One region of the Pantoea anthophila genome, then DNA from elsewhere that is predicted to be linked to it. Evidence: predicted binding sites of a transcription regulator. Region 1 holds the regulator's gene; each other region holds the start of a gene.
The links. The regulator LexA, encoded in region 1, represses DNA repair genes until DNA is damaged. The targets are predictions, from matches to a motif close to TNCTGTATGTACATACAGNA.
Positions count from the first base shown of each region.

Region 2: the regulator LexA is predicted to act here: its motif matches at 1,682-1,701, upstream of umuD (translesion error-prone DNA polymerase V autoproteolytic subunit).
Region 3: the regulator LexA is predicted to act here: its motif matches at 1,346-1,365, upstream of dinB (DNA polymerase IV).

Region 1 is NZ_CP110473.1:3,654,726-3,658,003, forward strand. Features, by position in the region: gene zur (zinc uptake transcriptional repressor Zur) at 1-15, shown strand, start outside; gene dinF (MATE family efflux transporter DinF) at 58-1,380, opposite strand; gene lexA (transcriptional repressor LexA) at 1,481-2,095, opposite strand; gene OJ965_RS19570 (diacylglycerol kinase) at 2,201-2,569, opposite strand; gene plsB (glycerol-3-phosphate 1-O-acyltransferase PlsB) at 2,697-3,278, shown strand, end outside.
Region 2 is NZ_CP110473.1:2,122,908-2,126,185, forward strand. Features, by position in the region: gene umuC (translesion error-prone DNA polymerase V subunit UmuC) at 1-1,238, opposite strand, end outside; gene umuD (translesion error-prone DNA polymerase V autoproteolytic subunit) at 1,241-1,660, opposite strand; gene OJ965_RS12410 (hypothetical protein) at 2,312-2,536, opposite strand; gene OJ965_RS12415 (biofilm development regulator YmgB/AriR family protein) at 3,088-3,278, shown strand, end outside.
Region 3 is NZ_CP110473.1:3,078,866-3,082,143, reverse strand. Features, by position in the region: gene OJ965_RS16975 (class II glutamine amidotransferase) at 1-415, shown strand, start outside; gene dpaA (peptidoglycan meso-diaminopimelic acid protein amidase) at 386-1,132, opposite strand; gene dinB (DNA polymerase IV) at 1,378-2,433, shown strand; gene OJ965_RS16960 (sugar ABC transporter substrate-binding protein) at 2,468-3,278, opposite strand, start outside.

The sequences.
Region 1 (3,278 bases):
GGACGACGGGGATAAGCGGCGGAACAATCACTATCGGACAAGAAACGATCTGCCTGCTCAGGCCGCAAACCAGCTGTGCTGACGCCAGTGCCTGCGCCAGATGAGCCACAGTGAGAGGCCGCGCAGCGCCAGGAAAACCGTTACCGCTAGCCATAAACCGTGATTGCCCAGCACCGGCACGCTCAGCAGCGTCAGAAAATAGCCTGCGGCTGCCACTACCATGCTGTTACGCATCTCACGTCCGCGCGTTGCGCCGATAAACATCCCATCCAGCAGATAACACCAGACGCCGATCAGCGGCATGATCACCTGCCAGACCAGATAGCGGTCGGCCGCCTGCTGCACTGTCTGCAGAGAGGTCAGCAGCATCACGATTTGCGGGCCGGTAAAGGCATAAACCAGCGAGAAGAAGAGCGCCACCGCCGCCGCCTGTCGGCAGGCAGAGTGCCAGACGCGCAGCAGTTTGCTGCCATCTTTTGCGCCATGCGCTTCGCCTGCAAACGCTTCGACGGCATAGGCAAAACCATCGAGCGCGTAGGCGGTAAAGGTAATGAACATCAGTAATACGGCATTCACCGCGACCACCTCCGGCCCCAGCCTGGCGCCCAGCACGGTCAGCGAGGCGAAACAGAGCTGCAGCATAAGAGAGCGCAGCATAATGTCCCGGTTGAGGCGCAGCAGCCGGGCGCTGTCACCGCGCCAGCTCTGTTTCAGCAGGCTGAACGGAATGCCGCGCAGCTTCAGAACCCGCCAGACCATCATGCCACCGACGCCCAGCGTGATATATTCCGCCAGTGCCGTGGCGGTGGCTGCCCCCGCAACGCCCCAGTGCAGCCCCATGACCAGCCAGAGGTCGAGCACGATATTCACCAGGTTCCCCACCACCAGCAGGATCACCGGCGCACGCGCATACTGCACGCCCAGCAGCCAGCCCAGAATCACCAGGTTCGCCAGCGTGGCAGGCGCACTGAGCCAGCGGATCTGAATAAACAGTCCGGCCTGTGCCAGTACCAGAGGATCGCCGCCAACCAGATGGGTGGCCAGCTGAATAATGGGGTAACGCAGCGCGACAAACAGCAGACCTGCCAGCAACGCCATGATCAGCGGCTGGACCAGGGCGCGTGCCAGCGCCGCTTTGTCGCCTGCCCCGAAGGCCTGTGCCGTCAGGCCCGTGGTGCTCATGCGAAGGAAAAGCAGCAGCATAAAGAGGAAGCTGGTGACGGTCGTCCCGACCGCGACCCCGCCAAGATAGACGGGGCTGTCGAGATGACCAATCACTGCCGTATCGACCACGCCCAGTAAGGGAACGGTGATATTTGACAGGATCATGGGCAGCGCGAGCCGCCAGAGATTTTTATCGGTTGCCGTGATAAAGCGCATTCGCCATTCCGTGCTCAGTGTCGCTGCGCAGAGGCGGCAGCGACAAAATCAGGGCAGACAGAATAGCACCAGAAAAGGCGAATGCACGCAGGCGTCAGAATCAGAGCCATTCGCCGTTGCGTACGACACCCACGGCCAGACCTTCCACGGTCAGCGACTGGGCGCGCGTATCGACAACAATCGGGTCGAAGTCGCTGTTTTCAGGCAGCAGATGCACGATAGCACCCTGCTTTTTCCAGCGTTTCACCGTCACTTCATCGTCAATGCGGGCCACCACGACCTGGCCATTGCGCACATCCTGCGTTTTATGCACCGCGAGCAGGTCGCCGTCCATAATCCCGATATCTTTCATCGACATTCCGCTGACGCGCAGCAGGAAATCCGCCGAAGGTTTGAACAGGCCCGGATCGACTTTGTAATGCGTCTCGATATGTTCCTGCGCCATGATGGGCTCACCGGCAGCAACCCGGCCAATCAGCGGTATGCCTTCTGAGGCTTCTTCTTCCATTAACAGACGGATGCCGCGCGATGCGCCGGAGACAATCTCAATGACGCCTTTGCGCGCCAGCGCTTTCAGATGCTCTTCTGCCGCGTTTGGCGAACGGAAACCCAGCTGCGCGGCAATCTCGGCACGCGTAGGCGGCATGCCTGTTGAAGTAATATGGTCGCGAATCAGGTCATAGACCTGCTGCTGCCTGCTGGTTAATGCTTTCATCCCGCCCCCTGGTTGTTTATACAGTCGCTGTGAGTATATACAGGTATTGGCGAAATGAAAACCGATTGTCAGGGAAAACGCGGCCTGAGCCGCGTTATGGAAGGTTTATCGCAAATGTGTCCAGAGCAGCGCGATCCAGACAAACAGGGCCAGTAAGATAGCCAGCAGTACCGCTGCCGAACCCATATCTTTTGCCCGGCCCGCCAGCGGATGATGCTCCTGCCCGATGCGATCGACCACCGCTTCAATGGCGCTATTGAGGATTTCGACGATGACCACCAGCACCACCGACCCAATCATAAGGATGCGCGAGATCACATCAACGTCCAGCCAGCACGCGATAATGATCGCCGCCAGCGCAGCCAGGGCTTCCTGACGAAACGCCGCTTCATGTTGCCACGCGGCACGCAGCCCCTGCCAGGAGTAACCGGCGGCTTTTACTATTCTGATAAGTCCGGTGGCATTATTTGCCATGTGTGGGAACCCTTTTATCGGATTGACGTCAATGTCTGGGCTGCGTGCATTTGGCACCACCACAGATCTTCGCTGCACTTTCTGGTATGCTTGCGGCGCTTTGCTAACAAGAGGCTTCATGTTGTCTATGTCAGGTTGGCGTAAACTTTATTATAAATTGCTTAATTTACCACTCTCGTTTCTGGTAAAGAGTAAGGCCATTCCGGCCGATCCCGTGTCTGAACATGGTCTGGATCCGACCCGACCTATTATGTATGTTTTGCCTTACGATTCGAAGGCTGACTTACTGACTTTGCGCGCGCAGTGTCTGCGGCATCATCTGCCCGATCCGCTCTCTCCACTGGAGATTGATGGTTCCCTGCTGCCTCGCCACGTCTTTATCCACGATGGCCCGCGCGTCTTCCCCTATTTTGTACCCAGCGTGGAATCGGTGAAAATTTTCCACGATTACCTGGACCTGCATCGCAATAATCCCACGCTGGATATTCAGATGCTGCCCGTCACCGTGATGTTTGGCCGCGCACCGGGACGTGAAGTCCAGGGCGAAGCCACACCACACCTGCGGGTGCTGAACGGCGTGCAGAAGTTCTTTGCGGTCATCTGGCATGGGCGCGACAGCTTTGTCCGCTTCTCGCCGACCGTGTCGCTGCGGCGTATGGCCACGGAACATGGGACAGATAAGTCGATCGCGCAGAAGCTGGCCCGCGTC
Region 2 (3,278 bases), 1.5 Mb from region 1:
ACCCGTGTGGTATAGGCAGGCGACAACATATCACGCTTCATCGCCCAGGCTTTGTTTACGCCCTGACCTGCAAACCACAGTTTCCCGCTACCGCGCGTGTTAATCCTGTCGATGAGCTGCATCAGCTCTTCACTATTTCGGCGTGGCTGATGTTCATCGAAGAGATCAAGCTGAGCCACTCCCTGACTGAAAAAATCCGTCAGCACAATCCCTGCCTTCATATAGCGATGGCCCTCAATCCAGATATTATCCAGACACGCCATCGCGACACGAATAATGTCGCGGGTGTCGTGAGTCGGGATCAGAAGCTGGGCGGTCGATTGGTTGCCATAAAAAGGCTCATCAGCGGCATGCGGGCTGGTGCGTACGAAGACCCCGACCTGACGACAATATTGCTTCTCGCGACGCAGCTTTTCTGCCGCACGTTCAGCATAGGCACAGACAGCTTCCCGCATCTGATGGTAATCGGAGATGCGGTAGCCGAATGAGCGTGAACACATAATCTGCTGCTTATCAGGCTCGTCCGGTTCCAGATCCAGACAGGACTCGCCGCGTAACTCTCTGACGGTACGCTCCATTACCACACTGAATTGCCTGCGGATCAAATCGGTACTTTGATCCGCCAGATCTTTTGCCGTCATCACGCCCATCGCGTTGAGCCGTTTACTGATACGGTGCCCGACACCCCAGACGTCGGCGACATTAATCAGCGCCAGCAGCTTTCTCTGTCGTTCGGGGTTTGACAGATCAACAATCCCGCCGGTTTTTGTCCACTTTTTAGCCGCAAAATTTGCCAGTTTGGCCAGCGTCTTCGTCGGTGCTATGCCGACACCCACGGTCAGATGGGTCTCTTTACGTATCCGTTCCCGGACCTGTTGACCAAACGTCTCCAGCGCCACAGCGTTCTGCACGCCGGTGAGATCCATAAAGGCTTCATCAATCGAGTAGATCTCCACCGATGGGGCCATCTCTTCCAGTATGGTCATCACCCGATGGCTCATGTCAGCATAGAGCGCGTAATTTGAGCTGAAGACCTGTACCGCGTGACGCGTCAGCTCTTCACGCATTTTAAAATAGGGAGCGCCCATTTTAATGCCGAGTTTCTTTGCCTCAGCACTGCGTGCAATCACACAACCGTCGTTATTAGACAGCACGACAACCGGCTTGCCTTTCAGATCGGGCCGGAAAACTGTTTCACATGACGCGTAAAAGCAGTTCACATCCACCAGCGCAAACATGCTCAGTGCGTCGATTTAATCACAAAGGTGACGACGCCAAACACTTCCAGCACATCTTCAGTCTGGATGGCGATGGGCTTAAATTTGGTGTTCATCGGCATCAGTTGCAGGCAGGGATGAAGCTGCAGGCGTTTCACGGTAAATTCCCCGTCGACGGCAGCTACCACGATGTCCCCATGCCCGGCGGTGAGAGAGCTGTCGACCACCAGCATGTCACCATCATTGATGCCCGCCTCTATCATCGATTCGCCGCTGACCCGGACAAAATAGGTGGCGCTGGGGTGCTGTACCATCAGGGTATTCAGATCGATACGCTGTTCAACATAGTCCTGCGCCGGGGAGGGAAATCCGCACGGGACACGTTCGATATAGAGCGGCAAGGCCATTGCGGCGCGTATGTCCGCAGGTTTGATAAATTCCATCATTGTTCTCCTCTTCCGGATTACTGTATATAAATACAGTAATATCGAATCCCCCTTTTAATCAAGCGAAACGAGGTGTTTTTAAGTAAAGCGCCTGACAACCACACACTTTTTTTAATCTTTCTTTCTGGCTGCCGCGATATTAAGCGAAATCAGATGATTTTCTCCGCAGCGATAAAATAACGCTGAGAGCGACTTACATTCATTCTTCTTATAAATTCACCCGCTGACTTTTTAACTTAAGCACAATCGGATCACGCCCGGCGGCCATTTAAACAGGCAACGCAGCCTGATTATTCCGCTTTTTTAAACGGCAACGCGCGACAGCCTTAATGCGGTGACGCTGGCTGAAGGACATTTATCGCAGGCAGAAAAAGAGAATGTTCAGCCGCGTGCGCTGAATCATTCCGGGAATGAAAAGAGGTCAGATAAGAGAGTGATCGTGCGCAAAAAACAAGAAGAGCGGAGCGGTCGGGAGAAAGGAAATAAGCAGCGCACAGGCTCTTCCACGCTATTCAGTCTGAGCCGGGGGCGATGAGATAACCCCCTTTCCGGCAGTGCTCGACAGTGACCGTTCGCAGGCTGTGCGGGTCGCTGCCACCGCCCTGTTCTCTTCCGTCTCAGCGGCGGCGGTGGCCTCGCCGTCAGCGTTTAAACCGCGCTGTCGCTCTCCAGCGCATCCTGAATCGCGTCGGCCAGATTGCCAATTTCATTGGCCACTGCCTGCAGATCCCAGGAGGCTTTAGAGCCGGTAGCCGAGGTCGAGGCGCTGACGGACTCTTTTGCCACTGACAGGGCAGCCGCCACGGCGACCGAACGTTTGTGTTGCTCCTGAGTGATGCCCGCAGGCGGTATCGCGAAATAGTCGTGAACCATGATCGTTTCCTTGTGATGAATTAGGGGTCAACCTTAGTCTTCTGCCTCCGGCGTGTGAAGTGAATTATGCGTCCTGGCCGGCCGGACGGTCAGGATTCCAGCAGCCGCGCTGCATGCTGATCCTGTGCACCGCAGAAACCTGTACAGGCTGTACAGGTTTCTGGAGAAAAACGGCGTAAAAAAGGCAGTTGTAACGTTTTTACCGGGTGGCCGCAAAATAAACGGGTGCCTTACCCTTCCCGTTACGCTGACCGGGATGATAAATTAACCCACTGTATTTGCTCACATAAAAAAACAAAACCTGCCATTTTCCCGGAAAACTCAACCCGCCAACACCTCCGACCAGTACACTTTTATCAGATTTCATTGTACAAGTTTCTCATTATTGTATAACTTTACTGCGTGACGATAAATCACTTGTAACGAAGGGTGCTTTGCACCGCATCTGAAGGTGTTGTGGATTTCCACCTTCAGATGCAATTTTTTTTTGCGTCTGCCGGTCACCGGATCTGAATCGACGCATCAACCCCCAATTTCTTATGAGGCCTGACATGCAACCTACGATGAATACAGAGTCTCAGATTTCTGATTACTTCATGAACTCTGGCAAGACACTGACGACTGAAAAACAGGTTATCGCGGCTGTCCATGCTGAACTCGCCCGTGCTAAAGCCCACGTTTCCGATAAAGATGTCGTGCTGGGCCTGATTAACCGCCTGGAGAGTGAGCGTGACGTGGTTAA
Region 3 (3,278 bases), 580 kb from region 1:
GACCGGCACATTCCGGCCGGTGGGGGAAACGGACAGTGAAAAGGCGTTCTGCTGGATCCTGCATCAGCTGGCGACACGCTATCCGCGCACGCCGGGCAACTGGCCAGCGGTGTTCCGCTTCATTGGCGAGCTGGCCACCGCGCTGCGGCAGAAGGGGGTATTTAACATGCTGCTGTCAGACGGACGTTATCTGATGGCCTTCTGCTCGACCAACCTTTTCTGGATCACCCGTCGCGCCCCGTTTGGCCGGGCACAGCTGCTCGATCAGGATGTGGAAGTTGATTTTCAGCAGCACACCACGCCGCATGACGTGGTGACGGTGATTGCAACGCAGCCTCTGACGGCCAATGAAACCTGGCAGCGGATTGCGCCAGGTGAATGGGCGTTATTCTGCCTTGGAGAGCGCCAGGAATGAACGGGAAGCGGCTTCGGGACTGGCTAAAACCGGTGCCGGGCTGCTGTTCATCACATATTTCCCGCTGGCGACATTGACCATCGGCGGCTGGTGATACTTCGCAAAGTAAGCGTATCCCGGCTGCAGCTGCTGCCAGAAGCTGGCATAGGTGGAGTAGCGGTGACGCTGCATGTTGCTGTCGGTCATGCGGAACGGATAGATGCTGATGCTGACATCCTGCTGGCCGTTTCGCAGCGCGGCATTCACATAGGTAAAAATCTCATCCATATAGGCGTTGGTCATGGCATAGCAGCCAATCGACTTACAGTCGCCATGGATCATCAGGTAGTTACCGCTGTAGCCCTGATTGCGATCGTACTGATTCGGGAAGCCGATGTTGATGGCGCGATAAAAGCGACTGTCGGGCTTCAGCTGATTCAGCTTCACGTTGTAAAAACCTTCCGGGCTTTTGAAATCGCCTTCACGGCGTTTCGGGCCGAGGCCGCCAGAAAAGTTGCAGATGCGGTAGGTATCCAGCAGGCGATATTCGTTACCGATTTTGCCGTAGAGTTCGAGCGTGCGTTCTTCCTTGAAGATCTGGATGTAGACCGGCGTGCCGAGTAACTGCTTCTTTAATTCTTTGCTGACCGGTGCCGCTGACTGAACGGGTTCGGGTGTCATTGCCATGCTGAGGGCTGGCAGTAAAATCATCGCAAACAGGAGTGCGATTTTGCCCATGCTGTGTATACCTTGAGGTGAAGAGAACATGACACAAATTTTGCGTCTTTGTTGGCATTATCGGAACTATCCGCTACCGCAGCGCAACATTAAACATTGTCTGTTTTTTTAGCAAGACGGCGTCGGCCAAATTCGCGATTTACTGAAGGTTATTCGGCCAGAAATTTGTAAACTTTATTCGCCCGGGCAACAAATATTGCAGTTACCCCTGTCAGCTGTATACTTATCCAGTGCCGGAGGGGGGTATGCGTAAAATCATTCATGTCGATATGGACTGTTTCTATGCCGCAGTGGAGATGCGTGACAATCCCCAGCTGCGCGACATCCCGATCGCCATCGGTGGCAGCCGCGAACGTCGCGGGGTCATCAGCACCGCCAACTATCCGGCCCGCAAATTTGGCGTGCGCAGCGCAATGCCGACCGGCATGGCCCTGAAGCTATGCCCGCATCTGCGCCTTCTGCCAGGCCGTTTCGACGCCTATAAGGAAGCCTCCGCGCAGATCCGCGAAATCTTTTCCCGTTACACCCCGCTGATTGAACCGCTCTCGCTGGATGAAGCCTATCTGGATGTGACCGACAGCCCGCACTGCCACGGCTCGGCCACGCTGATGGCGCAGGCGATCCGCGCCACGATTTACCGTGAAACCGGGCTGACCGCCTCGGCCGGCATCGCCCCGATCAAGTTTCTGGCCAAGATCGCCTCCGACCTGAATAAGCCGGACGGGCAGTGTGTTATCACCCCGGCAGAGATGCCTGACTTTTTACTGACGCTGCCACTGGCGAAGATCCCCGGCGTAGGCAAAGTCTCCGCAAAGAAGCTCGAAGAGATGGGGCTGGTGACCTGTGGCGACGTGCAGAAGGCCGATTTAGCCCAGCTGCTGAAGCGCTTTGGCAAGTTTGGCCGGGTGGTGTGGGAGCGCAGCCACGGCATTGATGAGCGGGGCGTGATCGTTGAGCGCGAGCGTAAATCGCTGGGGGTCGAACGTACGCTGGCGGAAGATATCAGCGACTGGGAGGCCTGCCTGGAGATCATCGATTTTCTCTATGCCGAACTCGACCGCCGGCTGACGCAGATCCGACCCGACAGACAGGTGGCGCGTCAGGGCGTCAAACTGAAGTTCAGTGATTTTCAGCAGACCACCCAGGAGCATATCTGGCCGGTGCTGAATAAAGAGGACATGATCGCCATCGCCCGCAAGACCTGGGATGAGCGCCGCGCCGGGCGCGGTGTGCGGCTGGTGGGACTGCACGTGACGATGGTGGATCCCCAGCTGGAACGTCAGCTCCTGCTGGGTTTATAAGTCAGCCTCACCCTCCGGCAGGGCTGACGCCAGATTACTTCTTATATTTCGCGGCCAGGGTGGCAAACCACGGCGCGACAAAATCCTCATTGCTGCCCCAGCCCGGAATGATTTTGTTCAGCGAGGCGACGTTCACCGCGCCAGGCTGGCTGTTCAGCTGCTGCTGAGAGATTGACGCCGCTTTAAACTGATACGTCGCTGGTGTCTCTTCACCGGCAATCTTCTTCGCCACCAGCCGCATATTGACCGCGCCAATGGTTTTAGGATCGACCGCCACCGTCTGCACCCACGGGCTGTTTTTCTCACGCATCAGCTGCAAATCCTGGTTCGAGACATCGATGCTATAGAGCTTGATCTGGGTCCGGCCATTCTCCTGCAGCGCCTTGTAAGCCCCCTGGCTGAACGCATCCCAGGCTCCCCAGATCGCGTCGATTTTGCCTTTCGGGTATTTCGCCAGAATCGCACCAATCTTGTTGGCGGTGTCGCCCTGCACGTCAGTTGAAACGGCCCCAATCGACTCCAGCTGATGAATGCCCGGATTCTCTTTCAGCAGTTTTTCATACACCACCTGACGGCGCTCCATCGGCGGGAAACCGGCGACCCACAGCTTGACGATATTCGCCTTGCCGTGGAAATCGTTGATCAGCTGGCCCAGCGACAGCTGCGCCAGCGAGGCATCATCCTGAGCGGTAACGGTGACGCCGGGAATCGGGCTCTCCACCGGGGTATCAAACACCGACAGTTTGATGCCCGCATCGGCAATCCGCTTCACCAGCCCGCTGGCGTAGGGTGCCTTACCGTGCGACAGCACGATGCCGTCATACTTCTGGCTGATCGCCTGATTA